3 regions of the Chryseobacterium sp. 7 genome follow, and region 3 is predicted to be linked to each of the others. Evidence: riboswitches for the same ligand, from Rfam matches in the RefSeq annotation. Region 3 holds a riboswitch; each other region holds the start of a gene.
The links. A riboswitch is a leader RNA that binds a small molecule or an ion and turns the genes downstream of it on or off. The one in region 3 is predicted to bind S-adenosylmethionine.
Positions count from the first base shown of each region.

Region 1: linked by a shared signal. The riboswitch ahead of CLU97_RS01440 (SusC/RagA family TonB-linked outer membrane protein) and the one ahead of CLU97_RS20300 (TonB-dependent receptor plug domain-containing protein) in region 3 are both predicted to bind S-adenosylmethionine.
Region 2: linked by a shared signal. The riboswitch ahead of CLU97_RS00070 (alpha/beta fold hydrolase) and the one ahead of CLU97_RS20300 (TonB-dependent receptor plug domain-containing protein) in region 3 are both predicted to bind S-adenosylmethionine.

Region 1 is NZ_RCCA01000001.1:292,653-299,647, reverse strand. Features, by position in the region: gene pckA (phosphoenolpyruvate carboxykinase (ATP)) at 1-512, shown strand, start outside; gene CLU97_RS01450 (hypothetical protein) at 565-1,002, opposite strand; gene CLU97_RS01445 (type II 3-dehydroquinate dehydratase) at 1,073-1,480, opposite strand; SAM riboswitch class I at 1,725-1,823, shown strand; gene CLU97_RS01440 (SusC/RagA family TonB-linked outer membrane protein) at 1,907-4,837, shown strand; gene CLU97_RS01435 (RagB/SusD family nutrient uptake outer membrane protein) at 4,855-6,036, shown strand; gene CLU97_RS01430 (IS5 family transposase) at 6,044-6,995, opposite strand, start outside.
Region 2 is NZ_RCCA01000001.1:11,573-18,567, reverse strand. Features, by position in the region: gene CLU97_RS00080 (IS4 family transposase) at 1-812, shown strand, start outside; gene CLU97_RS00075 (MGH1-like glycoside hydrolase domain-containing protein) at 906-3,521, opposite strand; SAM riboswitch class I at 3,710-3,816, shown strand; gene CLU97_RS00070 (alpha/beta fold hydrolase) at 3,878-4,816, shown strand; gene CLU97_RS00065 (ACT domain-containing protein) at 4,822-6,360, shown strand; gene CLU97_RS00060 (O-succinylhomoserine sulfhydrylase) at 6,482-6,995, shown strand, end outside.
Region 3 is NZ_RCCA01000001.1:4,427,966-4,434,960, reverse strand. Features, by position in the region: gene CLU97_RS20305 (alpha-amylase family glycosyl hydrolase) at 1-2,192, shown strand, start outside; SAM riboswitch class I at 2,446-2,551, shown strand; gene CLU97_RS20300 (TonB-dependent receptor plug domain-containing protein) at 2,644-5,067, shown strand; gene CLU97_RS20295 (APC family permease) at 5,075-6,373, shown strand; gene prfA (peptide chain release factor 1) at 6,522-6,995, shown strand, end outside.

The sequences.
Region 1 (6,995 bases), 4.1 Mb from region 3:
AAGATCAGGCTCAATATCACTTCCTTTGCGGTTATACATCGAAATTAGCCGGAACTGAAAGAGGAATTACAGAGCCTCAGCCATCTTTCTCACCTGCATTCGGTGAAGCGTTCCTTACATTACACCCAACAATGTATTCTAAAACACTGATCGGTAAAATGCAGGAGCACGGAGCTAAAGCCTATTTAGTAAATACGGGTTGGAATGGTACCGGAAACAGAATCTCTCTGAAAGATACAAGAGCAATTATTGATGCTATCATTGATGGATCTATCGATAATGCTCCAAAAACTCAGGTTCCTATCATGAATCTTGAGATTCCTACTGAATTACCAAATGTTTCTACAGGTATTTTAGATCCTAGAGATACGTATGAAAATGCTTCAGAATGGGAAGAAAAAGCAAAAGATCTTGCTTCAAGATATATCAAAAACTTTGAGCAGTACTGTGATACTGAAGAAGGTAAGAAATTAGTAGCTTCAGGACCTCAATTGCAGGAACAGACTATCTAATAGTTACTCATCAACATACAAAAAGCCTCATTCATTGATGAGGCTTTTTTATTCATATTTTTTTACAGTTTTGAATCAATTCATTCTTTTCGTCCAATTTTTGGATGGTTGATTTGATTGATTCTTCACTTAAACTTTTTATTATTATAAAATCTCTTGAAGAAAAGTAAGATTCTTCGTCCAGTATGTTATCTAAATATTTTGGAGTAGTGAAGGTTAGCCAATATTTTTCTTTGTTGGAAAATTCGATGGTTACTTCTATCACATCAGATTCTGAATTTTCTATTTTATCATCTATATGAATTGAAATTATTTCAGGTTCTTTATATGCCTGGAAATAAAATTTTGAATACCACTTAAGTTTTCCCTCATCATTACAGATTCTTATATTTTCAGATTCTATTTCCTCAATGATATAAGATTTTCTCTTTGTTAATTGCTTAGGATAAGCTCCAATGTCATTACAGTAAATCCTGTCCTTTATTTTCATGAATCATTTTCTAATTATCCATAGGTATCTGTGAAAATCTGTGCAATCTGTGGGAAAATAAGCAACAGAATTATTTTAAACTCAATATAGCCAATCTGTATCCATCCATTCCAAAGCCAGATAAAACTGCATCCGTATTAGCTGCCGTTACAGATTTCTGTCGAAATTCTTCCCTTTTGTAAATATTGCTGATGTGAACTTCTACTTTGGGCTTTCGGATATTTTTCAAACAATCAGCGATAGCATAAGAATAATGGGTAAAAGCTCCCGGATTAATCACTACTGCATCAAAATCATCCTCCTGAAGTCTGTTGATAAGCTCCCCTTCAATATTAGACTGATAATATTTTAATTTATGAGCCTGAAACTCAGATTTTAAATTTTCCAAATAACTTTCCATGGAAACATTTCCATAGATTTCCGGTTCTCTGGTACCTAAAAGGTTAAGGTTAGGGCCATTGATGATCAAAACTTTCATACTATAAAATTAAAAACTTTTTTTAATTAACAGCTAAAAATTTCTCCATTGATTGACTTTTATTTAATTAGGATATTAATAATGATATTTATCATGTGTGATAAAATGATAATAGGTGTAACTCTTTGTTGTAAGGGGTTTTATTAAAAAATTACGTTAATTTTTGAAAATTTATCATGAAAAATAAATAAGTCTACTTGTTTTGTAGACTAAAAGTTTTTAGCTTTGCAACCATATTTCGATCGGCTTATAAAGAAAGATGGAGGGAACTGACCCTATGAAATCTTAACAACCTACCCGTGGGGCAAGGTGTTACATTCAGCCTTTTTAGGAAAAATAAGCATTTGGTTTATCGTATTTATCGATGCCCTTTGCTGATATTTCTGCAAAGGGCTAAATTTTAATATATGATAAATAAAATTGATTATGATTAGCAAGAATTTATTCACTTCTAAAGTTTGGATACCTCCGGTAGCTGCATTTTTTCTAGGAATAACCAGTGTCAATGCACAAAATACCAAGCCGAAAGATAGCCTCCACGAAAAAGAACTTGATGAAGTTGTGGTAGTAGCCTACGGAAAGGCAAAAAGAAACAGCTATACAGGTTCTGTAGCCACCATTTCAAGTGATAAGATTAATAACAGACCTGTCACCAATATTACCAAAGCTTTGGAAGGGCAGGTTGCAGGGATTCAAACGACCAGTGCATCTGGACAGCCGGGAGCTGTTTCTACCATCCGAATCAGAGGGATTGGTTCCATCAGTGCTTCCAGTGATCCGTTATATGTGGTGGATGGAATTCCTTTTGACGGAAACCTGAACGCTATCAGCCCAAGCGATATTGAATCCATCAGTGTTCTGAAAGATGCTACAGCAAGTGCTTTGTATGGTTCAAGAGGAGCTAACGGAATTATCATCATCACCACAAAATCAGGTAAAAAAGGTGAGGCTAAAGTCAATTTTAATATCAGCCAGGGATTCTCCGGAAGAGCAGTTAAAGATTATGAACAGGTTAATACAGATCAGTATTTTCAATTGTATTGGGAAGCGTTGAGGAATGGATATCAGTCTGGAAAAGTTTCTTCTCAACAGGCTGCTCAGATGGCAACGGATAATCTTGTTTCTACATTAGGGATCAACCCATATGGAACTGCTTATCCAAAACCCGTAGGGACAGATGGGAAATTGTTGCCAGGGGCATCAGCACTTTGGAATGATGACTGGAGGGATATTTTACAGAGAGTAGCTTCAAGAAATCAGGTAGATCTTGATATCAGCGGAGGAAGTGAGAAAAGCAATTATTTCTTTTCTCTGGGCTATCTTGATGATAAAGGAATGGCAATTGAATCAGGATATAAAAGATATAATACCCGATTGAAAATCAATTCTGAGGTAAAAAAATGGCTGAATGTAGGAGTGAATTTAAACTATACAAACAGCATTCAGCAGGCTCCGACTTCTTCCGATTCGAAGGCGAGTAATATCATCAATGCAGCAAGATTTATACCTTCATTTTATCCTTATTATGAAAGAAATCCGGACGGAACTTATATTTTAGGTGCTGATGGAAATCCAATTTATGATTTTGGAAAATACAGACCTACGAATGCTCTTCAGAATCAGAATGCTGCTGCAACACTGCCTTTAGACAAAAACGATAATAAAGAAGATAATTTCTCAGGAAAAGGATTCATGGAATTTACTTTCTTGCCGGAATTAAAATTCAAGACAAGTTTCTCTGTTGATTTGGTGAATTATAATGGACATTATTATTCAAATCCATTACTGGGACAAGGTGCAGAAACGGGAGGCTCGGTGACGAAAACAAATACCAGAACACTTTCTTATACCACCAGTAATATTCTTACGTATGATAAGAAATTTGGAAAACATCATATCAATGCTTTGGCAGGACATGAATTCTACAAATACGATTATCAGACAATTTCCGGAACAAGAAGCCAGTTCTCACTGCCTTATTACTATGAGCCGGATGCAGCTTCTTTATTAGGCAGTTTCAGTGGAAACAGTAATAAATTAAGCCTATTAAGTTTCCTTGGAAAAGTAGAGTATGATTATAACAATACTTATTTTCTATCAGCTTCAGGAAGAGCAGACAGTTCTTCAAGATTTGAAAAGGATAACAGATGGGGGAGATTCTGGTCTGTAGGAGGTTCATGGAAGATTTCAAACGAAGAATTTATTAAAAGCCTGAATGTTTTCAATCAGTTGACATTGCGTGCCAGCTATGGTGGTCAGGGGAATGATAAGTTACTTAGACCGAACGGGCAGCCGCTTTATTATGCATATCAGGAACTATACAAGTTTATCAGCCTTGGGGGAGAGCCGGGAACTACACTGGAAAAAACGTCTACCAATAATGTGAAATGGGAAACCAACCTTAATTTAAACGTAGGATTGGAATTTGCCATTCTGAATAACAGAATTAAAGGAAATATCGAATATTTCAAAAGACAAAGCCAGGATCTTCTGTTTAATATGCCAGTTGCACCATCATTGGGAATCAGTGATTATCCTGCGAATATCGGAACCATTCAGAATACAGGATTTGAATTTTCATTATTTACAACACCTGTTAAAACTGATGATTTCCAATGGAATGTGGATGTTAACATGAGTACTTTAAACAATAAAGTAACCAAACTGCCCGGAGGTTCTCTTGTGGTAGGAACTAAATTATTGACAGTGGGAGGTTCTGTATACGATTTCTTCATTCCGGAATGGGTAGGAGTAGATCCGGGCAATGGAAAGCCATTGTGGAAAACCGTGACTACAGATGCCAGCGGAAACTCAGTAGAGGGAACTACTTCAGAATATTCCAAAGCTACAAAACTGTTGCAGGGTTCTGCATTGCCTAAACTGACAGGAGGAATCAGTACAAGTATCAATTATAAGAATTTCGACTTTTCAGGATTACTGACATTCAAAATAGGGGGTAAAATTCTGGATAATGACTATACTTCCATCATGCATAACGGAAGTGCCGGAGGACGTGCATGGAGTGCTGAAATGCTGAACAGATGGACGCCAGATAATCCTAATACAGATGTTCCTGGTTTGAGTACTACAACAAACAACTGGACATCCACATCTTCCAGATTCTTATACTCAGGAACGTATGCAAGACTTAAAAATGTAAGCTTAGGATACACTCTTCCTGAATCTTATTTTGAGAAAATAGGACTTAAAAAATTCAGAATTTATATCCAGGCAGAAAACCTTCTGACCTTCTATAAACATAAAGGGATGGATCCTGAGCAGGCTTTGGATGGAACAACGTATTACAGATATCCTGCAATGAGAACGATCACATTTGGTCTTCAGGCAACACTTTAATCTTTAAAATTGAAACAATGAAAAAATTAAAATATCTATCATTTACGCTTATCGGATTTTTGACATTGATAAGCTGTGAAAGTGATCTTGATACTGCTCCAACTGATCAGGCCAACAGTGTGGAAGTTTTCAAAACAGCTGAAAGTGCAGAAACCGTAGTAAACGGAACCTGGGCAAAATTCAATAATGATGGGACTACCTATGCCAATATTGGTTATTCTACTGTCTTAAGAGCCAGTGATGCGATGGGAAGTGATGTAGCAGTATTGACTAATAAGTATGGTTTTGCTTCTACCTATGCCTTTACGGAAATGGTGAACAGTACAGCAAGCCGCCCGCTGTTTATCTGGACCATGTTATATTCTACCATCAATAATATGAATAATGTGATTACAAGAATTGATGGAACAGAAGGTAGTCAGGAGAAAAAGAATCAGGTGAAAGGGCAGGCAAAAGCATTACGTGCTTTCTGTTATCTGAATCTGGCCAGTTTTTACCAGTTCAGCTATCTGAAAGACAAATCCGCGCTTACAGCTCCTATCTATACTGAGCCTTCCACTACAGGCACTGTAGGGAAGAAGAGAGCGAGCCTTGAAGAAATCTATACTTTGATTAAAAGTGATCTGACCGATGCAGATAATCTGTTGAAAAGTTATACAAGAAATAATAAAGATAAGATTAACCGTGCTGTTGTAAACGGCCTTTTAGCAAGAACCTATCTGAATACCGGTGAATGGAGCAAAGCTTCAGCATCAGCCAAAATTGCAAGAGAAGGATTCCCACTGATGGCTCCGGAAAAATATAAGGATGGTTTTAATGACATCAACAATGCGGAATGGATCTGGGGACATGCACAGACACAGGAACAGTCGGATGCGAGTTATGCCTTCCATTATCTGGATGTGTCTTCATCAGGAAGTTTTTACTACAGTTTTATGGCTGACCCTTATTTTAAAGATCTTTTCGATGCCAATGATATCAGATCCCAATTGTTTTCATGGGACGGACAGAAAGGAAGAGAAGGATTGCTGAGGTATGCTAAGTTTAAGTTTAAACCAACCCTTATTGCAGATATTGTCTACATGAGAGCTGCGGAAATGTATCTGATTGAAGCTGAGGCTGAAGCCAGAACGGGAAATGTTTCTCAGGCAGTCGCAGTATTGAATCAATTGAAATCAGCGAGAAATGCTAATATTTAGTCATTCCTTAAGAAATGCTATTTTCTAATTTATTTTTAAACATAGAATTAGAAAATAGGATAATTTGTATTTGATAAAAAAATAAACTCAATTCTTTTTTCAGTATTTCCATCATTTTCTTCATATTCCAGGCGGTTGCTGATAATAATGCATTGATTTGTGGCCCCATTTCTCCCATGAAATAATTTTGAGCCAGCCTAAAATCCGTCTTTAAGTGTCCGATGATAGGTTCGATCGCTGCTCTAGTTCTGAATTTCTTGCGTTTTATTTGTTTTTGATAAGCGGTGTCTGTTTTTCTTGGAGTGCTTGGAATAGAGATTTTTACGCCTTTGATCTCCGATTTTCCTCTGCCACCTCGATCGTAAACGAGTTCTTTTGGAAGTTGCTGACCACTGTTTTCCATTTGCTCCAGAAGCGGCTCAATGGTGTGACCATCGTATGGTGTTTGTAAAAATGCCTTAATCCCAAGAATGATTTTTTTGCCTTTGCCCGAGGTCGTTATCAAGCCCACCTTATTTCCAAATTCATACTGTTTATGAGCTTTTCCTTTCGCAATACATCGGGTAAATGGTTTGTGAATGCTGTAAATTTTATCGGTATCGTTTCTTTTTTGAGTAACCGCTTTGGCGTAAAGTGTCAGTGTATTTTTGTAAAACTCTTTCTGTTCTGCCGTAAAATTGCGTTCCAGTTCTCGTATCAGCCTCATGGCGATGGTTTTTAATTGTCTTTGTGACTTTCTTGCCATTTTAGCTCGCTTAGGATGTTTGCCGTTGTAGGTGTTGCGAACCAGTCGTTTGCTGACTTTCGTGTAGCGCTGTCTCTGCTTTAGGCCTTCTTTTTCGGCTATTTTGTTGCAATAATCAATTACTTTTTTACACAATTTCGCATCCGTAGGAAAAGTAGTGTTATTCTCTTGAACCGTGGTATCTGACAAAACAAAATGTGAAGTATTGACCTTT
Region 2 (6,995 bases), 4.4 Mb from region 3:
ATACATGTAACAAGCTTAAAGAAGGAATTGATCAGAAAAGTGGAAAAAAATTAGTGAAATTCAGTTTTTCATTTGACGGAATTTTGCCATCAGCGGTAGATGTTTTTACGGGGCAAAAATACTCAACAGAAGATAATGCTCTTGCCCAGGCTGTTCTGAACCAGGTGAAAAAAGAAGATCATCATGATAATATTTATATCATAGACAGAGGGATCCAGTCTACAAGGACGATGAAAGATTTTGAAGAAAAGCTTCTGAAATTTATTATCCGTTCCAAAGAAAACAGGAAATATGAAGAGATTGAATCTTTTATTAAAACAGAAACCCCAATAAAATGGGATGATTGGGGAGTTATTAAAGACAGCAAAGTGAAGCTTTACACCGGAAAACCCATCCAAAACAAACGGGGAAATATTCATCATCGTGAAGAAAAAGTAGAAACATATTTTCGGTTGATCGTTATCAAAAATGAAAAAACAGCTAAAGAACTTTGGTTCATAACCAACGAATTTGAACTTTCTGCCAAAGAAATATCGGATTATTACCGTAAAAGGTGGGATATTGAGGTATTCTTCAGATTTATGAAACAAGAGTTGAATTTAAGCCATCTTGTTTCGCTCAATAAAAACGGAATTGAAGTAATGCTCTACATGACAATGATTGCTTCTATGCTGCTCTTGATTTACAAAAAAGTAAACAATTTAGGATATAAAACAGCTAAAAGACGCATCGCTATGGAACTTCGGGATATGATTACCGCAATTCTAATAATATTTGCGGGGGGTGATCCTGCAAAAGTCTTCAAAACTTAAAACATAAAAAATGGTCGGAAATTTCTTCCGACCATGACTAGATGAAACATCCGGCTTTTTTTATTACTCATTACCTATTACTCATTGTTTATATTAAAAGGTAAGTCTTGGTTTGATCAGTTTTGCCACGGTGGCAGTCCATCCCGTTTGGTGGGAAGCGCCTACACCACGGCCGTTATCCCCATGGAAATATTCAAAGAAGGTAATATAATCTCTGAAATGTTCATCATAATTGAACTTTGGATTACCTCCATTGAAAGCCCTTTGCCCATGCTCATCCTTTAAAAATATCGAACAAAGTCTTTTACTGATATTTTGAGCTACTTCATCAAGATTTCTTTTATCACCACTTCCCGTTGGGAATTCTACTTTTAAACTGTTTCCATAATAAAAATGGAAACGTTGCAGACTTTCTACGATCAGGAAGTTGATAGGGAACCAGATTGGGCCCCGCCAGTTGCTGTTTCCTCCAAACATGCGGCTGTCACTTTCTGCAGGCGTATAGTAGACCATATTTTCTTTTCCATGCACAGAGAATACAAAAGGATTTTCCTCATATACTTTAGACATGGCACGGATTCCGTAAGAACTCAGGAACTCATTTTCATCAAGCATTCTGGTCAAAACTTTTGTCAGCCTGTTTTTACGCAGGATGCTCATCAGGTGTTTTCGGCCTTGTCCTTCTTCGTCCCAGTGAGAAACAAGTTTGGTGAGTTCCGGCTTGTTTTTTAAGATCCATTCCATTCTGCTTCTGAAATTAGGCATCTTTTCCAATAAATGATGATCCACAATCTCAACGGCAAACATAGGGATTAAACCTACAATACTTCTTAGTTTTAAAGAAACACTGTCTCCGTTTCCGAGCTGTAGTACATCATAGAAAAATCCGTCTTCTTCATTCCAGAGACCTTTTGTGCCTTCACCCAGATTTTCCATCGCTTCGGCAATATAAAGATAATGTTCAAAAAATTTGATCGCCATATCTTCGTATACCTGATAATATTGGGCAAGTTCCATTGCAATACGCATCATATTCAGTGCATACATCGCCATCCAGCTTGTTCCGTCTGCCTGTTCAAGATGCTGACCATCCTTTAGTTCCATATTTCGGTCAAAAGCTCCGATATTATCGAGACCAAGGAAACCGCCACCAAAAATATTTTTCCCGTTTTTATCCTTTCGGTTAACCCACCAGGTAAAATTAAGAAGCAGCTTTTGGAATACTTTCTCCAGGAATAATAAATCCGGCTTTCCGTTATTTTTTTCATCAATTTTAAAAACACGGAAGCATGACCAGGCATGTACAGGCGGATTCACGTCACTCATATTCCATTCATAGGCAGGAAGCTGCCCGTTAGGATGCATATACCATTCTTTGGTAAGAAGTAGAAGCTGCCCTTTAGCAAATTCGGCATCTATGATAGAAAAAGGAACACAGTGAAATGCCAGATCCCACGTAGCATACCATGGATACTCCCATTTATCAGGCATGGAAATAATATCCTTGTTATGGAGATGATTCCATTCTGTATTTCTTACATATTCATTGAAATTTCTTGGGGCTTCAAAGTTAGGATCACCTTTCAGCCATTTTCCGATATTATAATGATAGAACTGCTTGTTCCAAAGAAGTCCGGCAAAAGCCTGTCTCTGAACATTTCTTTCATCTTCGTTCACTGTATCATTCTGGATTCCCTTATAAAACTCTTCTGCTTCAGCCTCTCGTGTATTGAAAATTTCATCAAACTTTTCAAAAGGTTCATCGGCCTTATCAGGACATAGTCTGAAGTCAAAAACTTTAGATTCTCCGGCTCCAATCATTTCATCAATCAGAAAAGAAGCTTTTGTCCCTTTCTTTTCGGGATTTATAGTATTCGTCTGGTGGGTGATAAAATGATTGATTCCATCTTTGAAATAACTGTTTTCAGCGGTAGGTGTTCCATAAAGCTTGGTGTTATTGGTTTCATTATCACAAAATGCGCTTTGCGCATTCGGATTTCGGGAATAGAATTTCTTGATCGAAATACTGTCGTGCCCAATATTAATACTTCCGTCATGAGAAGCATTGATTTCTCCTTTATAGGTATTGTATCCCCATTTCCAGTTGTTTCTGAACCATACAGTAGGCGCTACCAGAATAGGTGCTTCATGCTGGCTTCGGTTACAGATGGTTACTCGGGCAAGGATATCATTGTGGTCGGCTTTACAGTATTCAATAAAAATATCGAAATATTCATCATTATCAAAAATTCCTGTATCAAACAGCTCATACTCCGGTTCCTTTTTACTGCGTCTCCCGTTTTCTGCAACAATATCATCGTAAGGAAATTCATTAATCGGGTATTTATACACCATTTTCATATAGCTGTGAGTGGGTGTATTATCCAGATAATAAAAGATTTCTTTAATGTCTTCTCCGTGGTTTCCCTGAGGGTTGCTCAACCCGAAGAACCTTTCCTTTACCATTTTGTCTTTCTTGTTCCAAAATGAAAAAGCAAAACATAAAATCTGCTTTACATCAGAAATTCCTGCAATACCTTCTTCACCCCAGCGGTAAGCATAGCTTTCGGCATTATTATGATTGGTAAAATTCCAGGCATTCCCGTTCGGGCTATAGTCTTCGCGTACATTTCCCCACTGCCGGTTGCTTACATAAGGTCCCCAGTTTTTCCATTTGGTATCTTGTAATCTTTCTTTTTCAGCGGTCATATCTCATCATTTTTCCACACGAAGTTAGTTTTTTTGAAAGGTAATTCCAATTTTTTTCATCTGAATAATTATTAATATACCTTTGAAATACTTGTATTTAAGGGCTTTTTTAAATATTAAAATAATTTTTTTTTGAAATTAAAAGAAAAGAACTACCTTTGCATCATTCGTTCATTCAAATATTGAAAATGTTATCAAGAAAGGTTGAGGGATTAGACCCTATGAAACCTTAGCAACCCTTTGCGCAAGCAAAGAAGGTGCTACGTTCTACCAAAGTATTTTGGACAGATAACTCACTGAAGTTCTTTTTCAGCCATTTCCTGTGGCATTTTCAATTGTATTAAAATTTAATAGAATTGAAAACAGAACTAAACTATATTAATCTTACGTATCAAACTTATTCCCAAAAGGAATACCGTATCTCATTAAGCTATCAGCTTTTTGGGAAAGATCTGTTTACAGCCCCTGTCATTTTAATCAACCATGCTCTTACCGGAAATTCCAATGTATCCGGAGCAAAAGGCTGGTGGAAACAATTGGTAGGAGAAAATCAGATTGTAGATACTGATAAATATACTGTTCTGTGCTTTAATATACCCGGAAACGGATATGACGATTTTTTAATTGAAGACTATGAAGACTTCACTCCTTCAGATATCGCTACGATATTTCTGAAAGGCCTTGAAGCGTTACATATCAAAAATTTATACGCCATTATCGGAGGCTCTCTGGGAGGAGGGATTGCCTGGGAAATGCTTGCTAAGCAGCCGGATCTCGCGGAAATATTTATTCCTATAGCCTGTGATTACAGAACACACGACTGGCTTCATGCACAGTGTCTGGTTCAGAAATTTTTATTGAATGATAAAGAGGAACCATTACAGAAAGCAAGAATTCATGCGATGTTGTGTTACAGAACTCCACAGTCACTCAATGACAGATTTCAAAACCAATATAACCAGGAAAAACAACGCCTGGAATCAGAAGACTGGCTGGTTTATCATGGTAATGCGCTAAACGAAAGGTTTAGTTTAAAAAGTTACAAGCTGATGAACCATCTCTTGATGAATATAAACGTTGCTGAAGAAGCGTTGGAGAACATACAGGCACGAATGCACATGATCTCCGTAGATACAGACTTATTCTTCCCGGCTTCTGAAATCCGAATGTGTTTTGAAAACTTAAAAGAGAAAAATAAGGATGTTTCTTATCACGAGATCCAATCTATACACGGGCATGATGCCTTCCTAATGGAATATCAACAATTAAATAATATCATTAAAAACATTTTATAGAAGTAATGAAAAATGCTAACGAAATAAAATTTTTGAAGAACAGATCAATCGTCAAATTTGAAGGAGAAGATTTCCTGGGAGAAATCGGGATTGACGGACGAATTTTTAAAGCGCTTACTTTAGCGCGCATCAGTGTAGGTGTAATTTCTCAGCAGGCCGTAGAAAACGGAATTTCTATTCTGGTTCACGCCAATGATGCAGAAAAAGCAGTAGCCTGTCTTATTGATGAATTTGAAGAAGAAAGAAAATCAGGAAAAGTTTCCCAGATCTACAGTATCAATAATGTTTCTGTGATTGGTTTTGTAGCAGAAGATTTCAATAAAGTCTTTGTTGAGCTGGCAAGAAACAATGTTTTTCCATTGCTTTTAAACCAGGTAGCTGGAGAAAACAGAGTCAACATTGTAGTGACTTCTTCACAGGATGAAAAAACAAAAAATATTATAGAATCTGAAATTTTCAAAAAACCAAAGACAGTTCATTTGGCTATCATTGGTCACGGAAATGTAGGAAAAACATTGATACAGCAGGTTCTGGAATCTGCGGAAGAAATTAAAAAACGTAAAAAGATAGATCTTAAGGTGGTGGCAGTGGCCAACTCAAAGAAAATTGCCTTCAACAAAAAAGGATTTGATACTAATTGGAGTGATGAGGTTTTAACAGCAGAACATCCATCAAATGTAGAAGAACTTATTAATTTTTCTAATGAAAATCAACTGGAGAACCTGATTGTTGTGGATAACACAGCCAGCAAAGATTTTGTAAAGAATTATCACGCTTTGGCAGAAAACGGATTTGATCTGGTTTCTTCCAACAAAATTTTCAATACCCTTCCGATTGAAGAGTACAGAAAACTAAGATATACGTTGAATAAAAATAACAGACGTTATCTGTATGAAACCAATGTGGGGGCGGGCTTACCATTGATTGATACGATTAAATTATTACACCTTTCAGGAGAAAATATCACAAGAATCAAAGGAGTATTCTCCGGAACACTGAGTTATGTTTTCAATAATTTTTCTTTGAGAGACGATAAATTCTCAACCATCATCAACGAAGCTTTGGAAAAAGGATTTACAGAACCGGATCCACGAGAAGATTTATCAGGAAATGATGTGGCAAGAAAATTATTGATCCTGGCGAGAGAATTAGATTTAATCAACGAATTTGGAGATATCAATATTCAAAACCTGGTTCCGGAAAGCCTGCTTGAAGTTTCAAAGTCAGAATTCCTTTCAAGACTTGGGGAACTAGACGAAGAATACCAGAAAATAAAAGAAAACCAGGAACCCGGACATGTATTGAGATATGTAGGTGATCTGCATGGTGACTTACAGAAAGATAAAGGTGAACTGGATGTAAAACTGGTGTCTGTTCCTGCGACATCCGCATTAGGACAGCTGAAAGGTTCAGATTCAATCTTTGAAATTTATACAGAAAGTTACGGAGAAAACCCAATTGTTATCATGGGAGCCGGAGCCGGAGCACAGGTAACTGCAAGAGGTGTATTCGGAGATATTTTAAGAGTAAGTGAAACTAAATAATTTGTACAAAGTAAAATGTACAATGTATTCATGAAGAAGAGAGCAATGCAGAGGGATTTGTTTAATGAAGTATAGAATAGCAGCCTGAAAATACATTGTACATTATTAAAATTAAAACTATATGGAAAATTTTGAAACATCAGCAATAAGAACCCAGACTGAAAGATCTCAGTTTGACGAGCATTCAACACCGCTCTATCTGACCTCCAGTTTTATATTTCAGGATGCGGAAGATATGAGAGCAAGCTTTGCTGAAGAAAAGCCTAAAAATCTATACAGCCGCTTCTCTAATCCCAACGTAACAGAATTTACAGATAAGATCGCTAAAATGGAAGGCGCAGAAGCAGGATATGCCTTTGCAACAGGAATGGCAGCCATCTATTCTACATTTGCAGCTTTGTTAAATGCCGGAGATCACATTGTGAGCTGTCAGTCTGTATTCGGGTCTACACATACATTGTTTACTAAGTATTTCCCGAAATGGAATATTGAAACTTCATATTTCAAAGCAGAAGATGCCGCAAACGTAGAGCAATACATTCAACCTAATACTAAGATCTTATATCTTGAAACGCCTACCAATCCGGCTATTGAAATTCTGGATCTTGAATTCTTCGGGCAGATCGCCAAAAAAC
Region 3 (6,995 bases):
CAACATTTATTTTACAGGTTCCGAGAAATGTGGTTTCTGAAGCAATACCCAACTGGATGAGACAGGGAATCAATTATCACCCGACAGATCAGACCAAAGTGGGACTCGCACTATATGCTCCGGGGAAAAGCTTTGTACATGTCATCGGCAGTTTTAACAACTGGGCGGTGAATGATACTTATTTAATGAAAAGAGATACTACAAATCCCGATTTGTATTGGATAGAACTTAATGGAATTACTCCTCAGCAGTTATATACTTTCCAATATAGAACCAATGATTTGAGAAAAGTAGCAGATCCTTATTCACCACAGATTTTATCATCTTATGACGATCAATGGATTTCGGCAACTACTTATCCAAATTTACCTGCATTTCCTGCCGGGCAGGGTTTTGAAGTTTCAACATTTAAAACAGGTCAGGCTGCTTACAACTGGCAGGTCACCAATTTTCAGAGACCAGCAAAAGAAGATCTGTTAGTCTATGAAGTATTATTGAGAGACTTTACACAGGAAAAGAACTGGCAGTCACTGATTGATAAAATTACTTATTTAAAAAATTTAAAAATCAATGCCATAGAATTAATGCCGATCATGGAATTTGAAGGAAATCTTTCCTGGGGATACAATACTTCCTTCCATTATGCATTGGATAAAGCGTATGGAACTCCGGAAAAATTCAAAGAATTTGTAGATCTGTGCCACCAAAACGGGATTGCGGTGATTCTGGATGTCGCGTTTAATCATGCTACCGGGCGTTCTCCTTTGGTAAGACTTTGGAATATAGATCCGGATGGAGACGGTTATGGAGATGTGGCTGCGAATAACCCTTACTTCAATCAGGTTCCGAAACATTCCTACAATGTATTCAATGATTTTAACCATACAAGTCCTTCAACGCAGTATTACGTTGAAAGATGTCTTCAGCAATGGCTGACTGAATATCACATAGACGGATTCCGTTGGGATTTAACAAAAGGATTCACTCAAAGCTGTTCCGAAAACGACGAAACATGTACCAATGCCTATCAGCAGGACAGAGTGGATATCATGAAACACTACGCAGACAGACAGTGGGCTCTGGATCCGAACTCATACATGATCTTCGAGCACCTTGGAACAGATGCAGAAGAGCAGCAATGGGCGAACTACAGAATTGCAGAAGGAAAAGGTGTTATGCTTTGGAATAAACAGACAGATCCTTACAATCAGAATACAATGGGCTATCAGGAAAATAGCAATTATGACCGCATGAGCCACAGCCTTCACGGCTTTACCAATATGAGTGCTGTAGGCTATGGAGAAAGCCATGATGAAGAAAGACTGATGTTTAAAAATCTTACATATGGAGCTACTAATGGAAGCTATAATGTGAAAGACCTGAATACTGCTCTTGAAAGAATGAAAACTTTCGGTGCAACTTTCTTTACCATTCCCGGTCCGAAAATGATCTGGCAGTTTGGTGAATTAGGATATGAATTCAGCATCAACAGATGTGCGAATGGTACTATCGACAGCGGTTGTAGAACAGATGAGAAACCTATCGCGTTTACTTTAGGATATGATACGAATGCGAACAGAAAAGCTGTTTACGATACCTGGGCTAAAATCATCAATATCAGAAACAGTCATCCGGTTTTTAAATCTAAAACGTACAGTATAGAATCCAATAACCTTACGAATGATCCTAATGGTCTGATCACAAGAATTTACGTGTATGATACGTCTATTGCAACAGGAACTAAGAATGTAGTAGTATTAGCCAATTACACCACTTCTGTGCAAAATGTAGTACCTTATTTCCCTTACACAGGCCAATGGCAGAATCTGATGGACGACAGTATCTCAAATGTAGTCTCCACAACAGCTCCGATTACTCTACAGCCTGGAGAATTCAGAATCTTTGGAAATTATGCAGGTGCTTTGTCAGCAGCAGATACCAATGCAGCCAACAAATTATCCCTTCAGATTGCAGATAATCCGGTAAAAAATGGAGTTGCCCAATTAGTTTTCAGTAAAGCTAAAAACGGAGAGATTTTAATTTTTGATATGACTGGTAAAAAGCTTGATTCATTCAAACTGGATAAAGAAAACGGGATTTATGAAGCGAAAATCAGTTATCCGGCAGGAACTTATCTGGTACAGCTGAAATCAGACACAGGAATAGCCATTCAAAAGATGATCATTAAATAAAAATGTTTAGACTTATAAAAAATGTATTAAAACCATTAAGAAGGATTTAAGCAATAAAGTAGAGTTAAGATGAATCATTCTGATTCTTAAGCGTATAGCGAAGTTTCTCTTAATACTCTTAAACTCTTATTACATCTTAATGGTTCAAAAATAAAGGTGTAAACAATTTATATAAAATAATAAAAGGCAAATTTGCATTGTAGCAGATTTGCCTTTTTTTGTACATTTAAAAAAATAGTCTACTTTTGCAGTAGATTTATCAAGAAAGGTGGAGGGATTTGGCCCCGTGAAACCTTAGCAACCTACACGGTTTCAGAAGTGTAAAGGTGCTAATTCCAACCCTTAGGGGGAGATAAGTGAAGTCAATATTCTATATGAATTCCATTTCTTGAAGTCTTGTGTATCTGCGGAAATATCCGCCAGACCTGTATTATTAATTGTCAAGAACAAAATGAAAAAATTAAGCACAGCTGTATTATTGCTCGGAGCAATTCTGGTCGCTGCTCAGGAAAGTGAGGAAAAAGGAAATCAGATCGAAGATATTGTCATCGTCGGAAACCGTAATGTCAAAAGAACAAAGCTGGAGACACCCGTTCCTGTAGATGTAATTAATATCGATAAAATTCAGAGAAGCTCCCCACAAATGACTGCTCAGGATCTCCTGAACTACGTTATTCCATCGTTTAATGCAGTGAGACAGTCTGCTTCAGATGGTACAGAGCACATTGATCCTGTAACTTTAAGAGGAATGGGACCTGATCAGGTTCTGGTATTGCTTAACGGAAAAAGAAGACATTCCACCTCTTTAGTTAATTATCAGAATACTGTTGGAAATGGCTCTGTTGGAACAGATTTAAGTACAATTCCTGTTATTGCTATTGATAGGATAGAAGTATTAAGAGATGGAGCCGCAGCGCAATACGGTTCTGATGCCATTGCAGGAGTCATCAATATTATTCTGAAGAAAAATATAGGAGCTTCAGCAAGTCTTACCTATGGATTAACCGGAAGAAATGATGGTGATACTTACCAGGCAGGAGCCAATTATGGAACTTCATTAGGAAAGAAAGACGGATATATCAACCTTTCACTACAATTAAGCCACAGAGGAAAAACAACACGAACTCAAAATCATGACCTGGATATTTTTGGGAATAATTTTGCCTATGCATTTGCTGATGATCCGGAAGCGGCAAGGGCAGCAGATGATGCAAAAATTAAAGAACGAGGATTAACCCGTGACGATTTTAATTTTCAGATTGGAGATGCCCAAATTAGGCAGGGACAGCTGTTTTTCAATGCAGAATATCCTTTTAATGATCATTTTAAAATGTATTCTTTTGGAGGATTCAGTATCAAAGAAGGAAAAGGTTTTGGCTTCAGAAGACTTCCGAGCGAAACATCCAATGTGGTTTCATCCATTTATCCGAACGGTTTTCAGGCGACTCTTGGATCACAGGTGTACGATGTTTCTTACGCTGTAGGAGCAAAATATAATTTGAATGACTGGTTATTTGACTTAAGCAATACTTTCGGAAGCAATACTTTTAACTACAATGTAAACAATACCAATAATGCTTCACTGGGAGCAAAATCACCTACGAGTTTTTATGCCGGAGCACACAGCTTCCTTCAAAATACCATTAACCTTGACGTTTCCAAAAATATAAACCGTTTCAATATCGCGTTCGGAGGAGAATTCAGATTTGAACAATACCAGATCAAAGCAGGAGATGAAGCATCTTATACCCAGTATGACATCAACGGAAATGTTGCCACAGAAGGATCAACAGTGTTAGGTGCAGGCGGATCTCAATCCTTTATCGGGTTTTCTCCCAATAATGCATTGAAGAAAGACAGACATTCAACAGCAGTGTATGCAGATGTTTCCTATGATTTAGATAAAAAACTGAATATTGATGCGGCTGCAAGATTTGAAAATTATTCAGATTTTGGAAATACTCTGAATGGAAAACTGGCGGTACGATATGAGTTTGTGAAAAATTATGCAATAAGAGCGGCAGTGGGAACGGGATTCAGAGCGCCTTCTCTTCAACAGCAGTATTTTAATAACTCTTATGCCGATATCTCCACTTCCGGTTCCGGAATTGTCACCAAAGGGATTTTCAGAAATGACAGTGATGCTGCGAGAATTCTTGGATTTGATAAACTCAAACAGGAAACGTCTGTCAATGCAAGTGCAGGATTCACTTTAAAACCTGCAAAAGGATTATTTATTACAGTAGACGGATATTGGATCAAGGTGAAAAACAGGATTGTGATTACCAGCAATATTACTGATCCAAGGTTAGAACAGTTTAAGGTAGAAAGCGGAAGATTCTTTGCCAATGCCATAGACACAGAAACCAAAGGAGTAGATGTAGTGGTTTCCTATGACTGGATCCTTGGGAATGGAAAATTAAATATAAATCTTGCCGGAAATTATACAGAAACAAAAATCACAGATTTCCATTTTCCGGAAAATCTGGGAACTCCACAAAATGAATTCTTTGGTCCGGATCAGATTAATATCATTGAAACATTGTCTCCCAAAACAAAAGCCTCATTAGGATTAAATTATGGAATCGGCAAATTTAATTTTCTCGTAAGAAATACCTATTTTGGTAAAGTAATAAGAGATGGCTATCCTTTTGGAGGTGTGCAGGAGTTCTCCCCGAAAGTAGTAACCGACATCAGTGTTGGGTATGATATTACAAAAAGTATCAACTTTACGGTAGGAGCCAACAATGTGTTTGATGTCTTCCCGGATCGCCAGATTTATGAAAATTCATACTATGGAGTATTCAAATATGCGCCGGTTCAGATGGGAACACTGGGGAATTATTTCTTTGGAAGGCTTAATTTTAATTTTTAATCATTAAATGAGTACTACCTCACATCAGATTGGCTGGAAAACAGCCGCAGCCATCGTGGTTTCCAATATGATAGGAACGGGGATTTTTACAACCCTGGGCTTTCAGTTATCCGATATTACCAATACCTACAGCATATTCCTGCTATGGGCAATCGGAGGAATTCTAGCGCTGTTCGGGGCTTTTTGCTATGCTGAATTAGGTTCGCATTTTAAAGGAAACGGGGGTGATTTTATTTATCTTAAAGAAACCTATCATCCGCTGTTCGGATACCTGATAAGTTGGGTTTCTCTGATTATTGGGTTTTCCTCTCCTGTGGCTCTGGCAGCCTTAGCTATGTCAAAATACCTTTCTGTATTTGATTATTCTTTTGGAAATGGTTTTGCAATTGCTGCTATTTTCCTGGTTGCAATTGCCTTATCCTTTAGCTTAAAAACATCCAGCAGATTTCATAACTTTTTTACTTTCATTAAAATAGCTTTCATTATTGTACTGGTTATTTTGGGTGTTGTACTTTCAGATTCACCACAGATTGGAAATAGCCTGAACTTCGGTGATAGTTGGAAGAACGAAATCATACTCCCGGCTTTTGCTACATCCTTGGTATTTGTAACCTACTCCTACACGGGATGGAATTCAGCTTCTTATATCGCGGGAGAAATAAAAGATGTTCAGAAAAACCTTCCTAAATCACTGATTATAGGGACTGTTTTCGTAACGGTAAGCTATATTCTGGTAAATTATATTATGCTGAAGCATGCTCCGGTAAGCCAGTTGGCAGGAAAAGAAGATGTAATGGGAGAAGCAGCCGTCAATATGCTTGGTCCCGCTTTTGGAAAGATTGTCAATATTTTTATTGCTCTACAGCTGGTTGCAACAATTAGCGGGTATCTGTGGGTAGGATCAAGATTAACACAGGCTTTTGCAAAACATACCTCCATTTGGAAACCTTTAGCAGTGGGTAACGAAAAAGGAATTCCGGTAAGAGCTATTTTCGCTCATGCAGTAATTGCTGCCATTATTATTCTGACAGGGAGCTTCAAAGAAATATTTGTCTATACGGCTTTTATTTTACAGCTTTTTGCAAGTCTCGCTATTTCAACCGTATTCTTCCTGAAGAAAAAAGACAGGAAAATTTTTAAGTCGAATGCTTTCCACATTTTTCCGGCTGTTTTTTTACTGTTCAGTTTTTATATTCTCTACTTTACATTCATTCATAACCCTAAAGAAAGCTTGATAGGACTGGGAATTATCGCAGTGGGAATTGCTTTATATTTAATAGACAGAAAGCTTTCCAAAATATCTTAGAGCCTGATTTCAATTGAATAAACAAATAGACAATCCTGCCTTTTTACACTTTCGCTCCCTTTATCCCTAATGCTCAAAAATTTATGATGATTCGGAATTTTAATTTTGAATTAATAATCCTTATCTTTGCACCCACAAAATTTCTACAATGTCTAAATCATTAATTCCAAAATTAGAAGCTATAAAACAAAGATATAATGAGGTTGCAGACCTTATTATACAGCCTGATGTCATTTCAGACCAAAAAAGATATTCTTCTTTGAACAAAGAATATAGTGATTTGGGAAAAATTGTAAGAGTTTACGATCAGTACAAAGGTGCCCTGGACAGTATTGCAGAATCTGAAGAGATTATTGCAGACGGTTCAGACAGAGATTTGGTAGATCTTGCTAAAGAAGAAAAGTTAGAAGCTCAGGCTAAACTTCCTGGACTGGAAGAAGAACTGAAAGTATTGCTTATTCCTAAAGATCCTGCCGATGACAAAAACGTTATCGTGGAATTACGTGCCGGTACAGGTGGGGATGAAGCCGCTATTTTCGTAGAAGATGTTTACAGAATGTATACCATGTATTTCAAAACAAAAGGTTGGAGACATGAAGTAACAGATTCTAATGAAGCCGCA